Regions from separate parts of the Arthrobacter sp. NPDC097144 genome, predicted to be linked through region 2. Evidence: riboswitches for the same ligand, from Rfam matches in the RefSeq annotation. Region 2 holds a riboswitch; the other holds the start of a gene.

Region 1 (3,394 bases), on a different contig from region 2:
GCCGGTATGACGAGCTCTCCCTCCGGATCCAGGATCTTTCCGCTGCCCGCGCCAGCGCTCTGACGGCCCATGCAGCAGAGCTGCGCCGCATCGAACGGGAGCTGCATGACGGCGCGCAGAACCGGCTGGTGGGGGTGGTGATGATGCTCGGACTGGCACAGCGGGCGGCGGAGAGCGATCCGGCTGCCGCGATGCCCTTCATCGGCCGTGCCCAGGACGCCGCCACCGAAGCCCTGGCCGGTTTGCGGGAAGCGGTGCATGACATTTATCCGCCGGTCCTGGATGAGCTGGGCCTGGGCGGAGCGGCATCGGCGCTGACAAGCAGGTCCCCCATCAGCTGCTCGCTGGACGTGCAGGGACTGCAGCGTGCTCCCGCAGCGGTGGAATCCGCCGCCTACTTTGTCCTGGCCGAAGCCCTGACCAACGCAGCGAAACATTCCGATGCCTCGCACATTGAAGTACTCCTGCGTACGGAATCCACCCCGCGCGAGGATGTGCTGGTGGTCCGGGTGAACGACGACGGGCGCGGCGGCGCCGCTGTTGCCGGGGCCAGCGATCCGGCGGCCGGGTCCGGCACCGGTCTGGCCGGAATTGCCCGCCGCGCCGCAGCCTTTGGCGGCAAGTTGTATGTGACCAGTCCGTCCGGCGGGCCAACCGAACTAAGAGTGGAGCTTCCATGCGCCTTCTGATCGCTGAAGATGATGCCCTGCTGCGCGCCGGGCTCGAGCTGCTGCTGCAGGGCGAGGGGTTTGAGGTGGTTGGCTCCGCGGACAATGCTGAGGACCTGCTGGCTGGCTTTGAACCCGGCAGTGCCGACGGCGCCGTCCTGGATGTGCGGATGCCGCCGACCTTCACCAACGAGGGGCTGCGCGCTGCCCTGGAACTTCGATCGCGGGTGCCGGACTTTCCCGTCCTTGTCCTCTCCGCTTACGTTGAGGACCGGTACGCCAGCCGGCTGCTGGCCTCCGGCGCCCAGGGTGTGGGCTACCTCTTAAAGGAACGCGTAGGCAAAGTGGGCGATTTTGTCGAGGGCCTGCGCCGGGTCCTGGCCGGCGGAACGGTCATGGATCCGGAGGTCGTCGCCCAGCTGTTCAGCCGGCGCAGCACTCTGGACCCCATCCGGTCACTGACTCCCCGCGAATTCGAAGTGCTGGGGCTGGTGGCCGAGGGCCTGGGCAACACTGCCATTGCCCGGGCCATCTCCGTATCCGAGACAGCAGTCAGCAAGCACATCGGCAACATCTTCGCGAAACTGGGCCTCTCGCCGTCGGACAGCGGCCACCGCCGTGTACTCGCCACTTTGGCGTACCTGCGGACCTAGGCGAACCCCCCGGGCCCAGCTGTACCCGCGAGTCCGGACGGCAGTAATTCCCCGCGGTGACGCCTATCCGGAGGCCTCTGTGCCGGCACCCACAGGCGGGTCCCGAGGTCCCACTCACGCCTCTGTGCGAGCTTCGTTACTAAATAGTTACCATCCCGTAACCCTCTTGTACGGTAGTACTCATGCCGTTATCTGAAGCGGCTCCCTTGACTTGTTACCTAGCTCTGCCGCTGGTCAAGGTCCACAGATTTCACACTTCGGCAGAGGCGGGGGAACCACTTACGGGTTCCTTATGAATCCTTGGGGTTAAGTCAGCCGAGGTTTCTTCGGCGGACCGGATGACTCCCATCCGCATCCGACAGCTCACCTCGCAGGTATCGGGAGAGGTAACTCATTTTGTTGAACAATACTCGTGGAACCCACAGCGCCGACAACACCGGACTGTGGACTGCACTGGCAAACGCCACCACCGGCAAGGCCCGCACCATCGGCACCGCAGCCGCTGTCCTGGCAGCAGGCTCCGGCCTGGTGCTCAGCATGGCCGGCCCCGCTTCGGCAGGCGTCATCGCCAACGACTCGACCGAGTCCTACACCGCCCCTGCTGCTGTAGCCGCTCCGGCTGCTCCTGTGGCTCCGGCAGTTGCTCCGGTTGAGGCTCCGGCCCCCGCCGCAGCGTCCACCCACGTTGTCCAGTCCGGCGACACCCTGAGCGCCATCGCAGCCACCTACGCCGTCACCCTTGACGACATCCTGGCGCTGAACGGCCTTTCGCTGGATTCCATCATCTACCCCGGCGATGTCATCACCTACGCCGGCGGTGCTGCTGTTGAAACTGCTTACGCCGCACCGGCTGCAGTCTCCTACGCTGCCCCTGCAGCCGTGTCCTATGACGCTCCCGCTGCGGTCTCCTACGCCGCTCCGGTGGAAGAGACCGCTGCTGTGGCCGACTTCAGCACCTTCAGCACGCAGGCTTCCTCCGTGACGCCGGCTGCTGCTCCCGCTGCATCCGGTACCAACGCCATCATGCTCAGCTCCGCATACGCCCAGATGGGTGCCGTCCAGGACTGCACCATTCTGGTTGAGGTTGCGCTCCGGGCAGCCGGCCACTCGGTTGGCGACCTGGCTCCCGCGCAGCTTGCTGCTTACGGAACCCCGGTTTCCGACCCCCAGCCCGGCGACATCGCCTACTACGCCGACGGCGGCATGGGCGTTGCCCACATCGCCATCTACGCAGGCAACGGCCAGGCCATCCACAGCGGATGGGGCGGCAACCAGACTGTTCTGGAGAGCGCCAACGTCGGCTCCGGCGCCGTGTACTACCGCGTAGCGTAATAACGCACTAGCTCCCATCGGAGCGCGGGAAGCGAACGGACCTGCAATCTGATGGATTCATAAAAAGGGAACGCCCGGCCAGCTGGCCGGGCGTTCCCTTTTGCCGTTAAGTTTCCAGGTGGACGCGCAGGCATGTCCTCAGTGTCGGATCCGCCCGGACTCAGGCGTCCGGATCGTTCCGGCCATCCTGCTGTTCCTGCTGTTCCTGCTGTTCCTGCTGTTCCTGGAAGTCCGGGACGTCCGGGACATCCGGGACGTCCGGGACATCCGGGACGTCCGGGACGTCCGGAGTGTCCTGGTGGTGCCGGCCGCCGTGACCGTGTCCGGGGCCTTCTTCAGTCATGCTGTCGCGGACAGGCCCTTCGACGTTGTTCCCGCCCTGATCCGGTGCAGATTCCCCGTCTGAGTTCTCATCCTGAGTGTCCGGATCCGCTTCGGTTCCCTTGTCTGATGTGTCTTTATCCGACGTGTCCTTGTCTGACTTGTCTGACTTGTCTGTCTGGTCGCCGTCGCTGTCGCGGTCATGCCGAGTTCCGGCATCGGACTCCTGATCCTGGTCCTGATCCTGGTCCTGCTCCTGGTCCTGCTCCTGGTCCTGCTGCTCCTGATCCTGGTCCTGCTCCTGGTCCTGATCCTGCTCCTGCTGCTGTTCAGTTACTGAGGCCTGTTCCGAATCCGCAGTTGTGTCGGCCGTGGCCATACCGGCAAAAAAGGAGCCGACCAACAGGACCAGACCGCCAA
Region 2 (3,394 bases):
CGGTTCCATGGCCGGAGCAGCTTCTTCCGTCCACGCCGCCTGGGCAGGTGCCTGCGCCGGAGCCTCAGCCGGCAGCGGCTGCGCTGCCGGTTCGGGCTGCGCTGCCGGGAGCTCGGTTGCCTGGAGCTGCGCAGCATCAGCCTGCACATCCTCAGAGGGAGCTTCCTCGGGCTGCACTTCCGGAGCCAGAATGACGCCTGCCACGGCCGGACGGTCAAAGCTCACCACGGCAGTTGCGGGAACCATCAGCTGCGTAGACGCTGCCAGATCCAACGTGCTGGTTTCCGCACTGCGGACCACGTCTGAACCTGTTGCATTAGCCGCGACGCCGGTGCCCAGCACCAGGCCTGATGCGGCAACTGCCACAGCAGCCTGACGCCCAAACGTTCCGGCGTTGGCAGATACTGCCCGCGCAAGCGTGCTCAGCGCAGCGGTGCGTGCTGCGGGCGCCCGGTGACGGGCGCGCTCAGGTGTAGATGTCATGCGGGTGCAATCTCCGTTATCTGCGGCAGGACTTAGCTGACGCGGACGAAGCTTGCGCCGCCGAGGTAGGACAGCGGGTGCAGCACGGTGTTCATACCGTCGAAGCCGCCGCTGATGACCTGGCCGTTCCCCACGTAGATGGCTACGTGGCCGGAGGTGATGACGAGGTCGCCGGGCTCAGGCGAGCCAACAACCGAGCCGAAAGCGTAGAACTGTGCGGGGGCGAGGTCGCCCACCGACTTGCCGACGGAGCGCAGTGCATTCTCCACCATGGCGGTGCAGTCCTGTGCAACACCGAGCTGTGCGTAGGCCGAAGCAACGAGTGCTGCGCCGACGCCGCTGGTTACCGGAGCCGGAGCGGGGGCCGGAGCCTGAACCGGTGCGGGAGCTGCAGCGGCGGGTGCCGGGGCAGCAGCCTGGGCCTGGACCGGTGCGGGAGCTGCGGGTGCCCAGTTGGCAGTGGTGGCTGCCAGCGGTGCGGAAGCCTGCTGCACCTGAGCGGCAGCGGCCTGCTCAGCCTGCTCGGCCTGGACTGCAGCGGCCTGCTCAGCCTGGACAGCTGCCTGCTCCTGAGCAGCGGCTTCAGCGGCGGCAGCCGCTTCTTCTGCTGCGATGCGGGCACGGTAATCCGCTCCGGAAACGGAGGAGACGGGCTGCATGGTGGCCAGCTCAAACGGTGCCTGTGCGGAGACAGAAACAGCGCCGGTTGGAGTGACGACACTAAGCGGGGTGGCTTCGAGAACCTGGCGGTCGGCGCTGGGGGCTGCCTGGGCGGGAAGGCCTGCCGCGAGAACGAGGCCTGAAGCGGCGACGACGACGGCGGCCTGGCGGCCGAAGGTTCCAACATTGGAGGTTACGGCCCGGGACAGTGCTGAAATGGGGCTCGACTGGACTGCGGACGCGCGACGGCGGCCGTGAGCTACTGATGACACAAGTTTGCCTCTCCCAATGCCTACGAGGTGAGCTGTCGGATTCGGATGGGAGTCACCCGGTTGCGTGGGAGGTAAGGCCCGTGCAACTTAACCCCTAGGGCTTCTTTCGAAACCCGAATGTGGTTCCCCCGCCTCTGCCATGCGATGTTGCGAACGGACCTCAAACAGTGGCAGAGCTCGGCGATCTGTTCGAGAGTGCCCGACCTTTGGCCGATCAAGCACGAGGACGACCCTACAACAACATTTGTCGAATGTCACGTTCAGGTCACGAAATGGTTATCCTGAGGTCACAGCCAACCAAGCGGGTCAACGACCTCGCCATTGACCATCACTTCAAAGTGGAGATGGCAGCCTGTGGAGGCACCTGTGGTGCCGCTGGCACCCACCAGGGCTCCGCGCTCCACCTTGTCCCCCACCGCCACACCCAGGCTGGACATGTGGTTGTAAGTGGTTTCCACGCCGTTGCCGTGATCAACCACCACGCGGTTTCCGCCGCCGAAGTCGTGCCAACCCGAGAAGGTCACGGTGCCGGCTGCGGCAGCCGTGACATCCGTGCCGCAGGCAGCGGCAAAGTCCTGGCCGCGGTGCAGCTCGTCTGCGGCACCGGTGATGGGGCTGACGCGGTAGCCAAAGCCGGAGGTCTGAACGAGTTCCGAGGCCAGCGGCCGAGCAAGAGCGCCCGCGGATGCACCGGCGGAAATCTCCCCGCCGGACGCCACAGCCACGTGATGCAGCTTTGCTTCCGGATCAAACCGGCTGCTCATGGCGGGCCGGTCAAAGTTAACGGCCACTCCGGGATCGGCTGAAACTACCGGTGCTTCCACGGCGACAGGCTGCATTTCCTGGGCTGGTTCACTGACCGCTGCGGTGGTGGGGACCGCAGCCGTGAGGATCAGGCCCGATGCTGCGGCGGTGATGGCGACTTTTTGCGCGGCACCGCCAATGGAACGATGATGTGGTTCTGCTCGCCGACGGCCGGATCTGGGGCCGTTATATGGGCAGGGAGCGGGGGCCGGGGCAGACGCGCGGCGCCTGCCCGGGGCAGCATGCTTCGACAAGGTATACCTCTCTCATATGCCTGCGAAGTTAGCTGTCGGATTCGAGTGGAGAAACTCGGCCCCGCATTCAGCGCCCGGCCGCTCCGTCGATACGGGGCCGTGCTGATGCTGGAGGCTTCACCCCAAGGCAGTCAAAGCTGCCGGTGATGGGTCCTCCGCCCCTGCCTGAACTATGTAAATCCGGGCCAGTGGCAGGGTTCGGCGTGAGGCCCGGATAACGGTGTTATTTCAACGTCAATAAGTCACTATAGGCGAAAACGCCCAAAAGAGACCATTTCGTTATCCGAGTGTGGAGACAAACACGTGGGCAGCGACCTCTGGAGGAAGCTCCAGGGCGCCTTCGATTCCGGGAACACGCACGGAAACGTAGCCCCCCACCACTTCGGCACTGATCTCCGCTCCCGGCCGCAAACCGGCCTCATCGAACTGGCAGAGCAGCTCCGGTTCCACCTGCACCGGCTCGGCCAGCCGGACCAGCTTCATCTTGGTTCCCGGCTCTGCCTGCGCCACAGCGGAAACGAGGTTGGTTACGCCGTCGTGGAACGGTTCAGCGGCCACGCCGCCAATCTCGGCGAGGCCCGGAATGGGGTTGCCGTAGGGCGACTCCGTGGGGTGCCCCAGCAGGTCATACAACCGGCGCTCCACGCGCTCACTCATGACGTGTTCCCAGCGGCAGGCTTCGTCATGGACGTAGGCCCAGTCCAGGCCGATCACGTCGGAGAGCAGGCGTTCGGCAAGCCGGTGCTTGCGCATCACTTCGGTGGCACGGCGGCGTCCCTGCTCTGTCAGCTCCAGGTGCCGGTTGCCCGAGACCACCACCAGGCCGTCCCGCTCCATCCGCCCGATTGTCTGGGACACGGTTGGCCCGGAGTGGCGCAGCCGCTCGGCGATGCGTGCCCGGAGAGCCACGATGTTCTCTTC

Evidence for each region. A riboswitch is a leader RNA that binds a small molecule or an ion and turns the genes downstream of it on or off. The one in region 2 is predicted to bind cyclic di-AMP.
Region 1: linked by a shared signal. The riboswitch ahead of ACIQXM_RS13640 (LysM peptidoglycan-binding domain-containing protein) and the one ahead of ACIQXM_RS17470 (NlpC/P60 family protein) in region 2 are both predicted to bind cyclic di-AMP.

Annotation. Positions count from the first base shown of each region.
Region 1 is NZ_JBIWDW010000005.1:242,853-246,246, reverse strand. Features, by position in the region: gene ACIQXM_RS13650 (histidine kinase) at 1-689, shown strand, start outside; gene ACIQXM_RS13645 (response regulator) at 677-1,321, shown strand; cyclic di-AMP (ydaO/yuaA leader) riboswitch at 1,560-1,712, shown strand; gene ACIQXM_RS13640 (LysM peptidoglycan-binding domain-containing protein) at 1,721-2,653, shown strand; gene ACIQXM_RS13635 (hypothetical protein) at 2,814-3,394, opposite strand, start outside.
Region 2 is NZ_JBIWDW010000009.1:95,786-99,179, forward strand. Features, by position in the region: gene ACIQXM_RS17465 (NlpC/P60 family protein) at 1-483, opposite strand, end outside; gene ACIQXM_RS17470 (NlpC/P60 family protein) at 516-1,415, opposite strand; cyclic di-AMP (ydaO/yuaA leader) riboswitch at 1,419-1,608, opposite strand; gene ACIQXM_RS17475 (M23 family metallopeptidase) at 1,703-2,254, opposite strand; cyclic di-AMP (ydaO/yuaA leader) riboswitch at 2,476-2,687, opposite strand; gene ACIQXM_RS17480 (metal-dependent transcriptional regulator) at 2,753-3,394, opposite strand, start outside.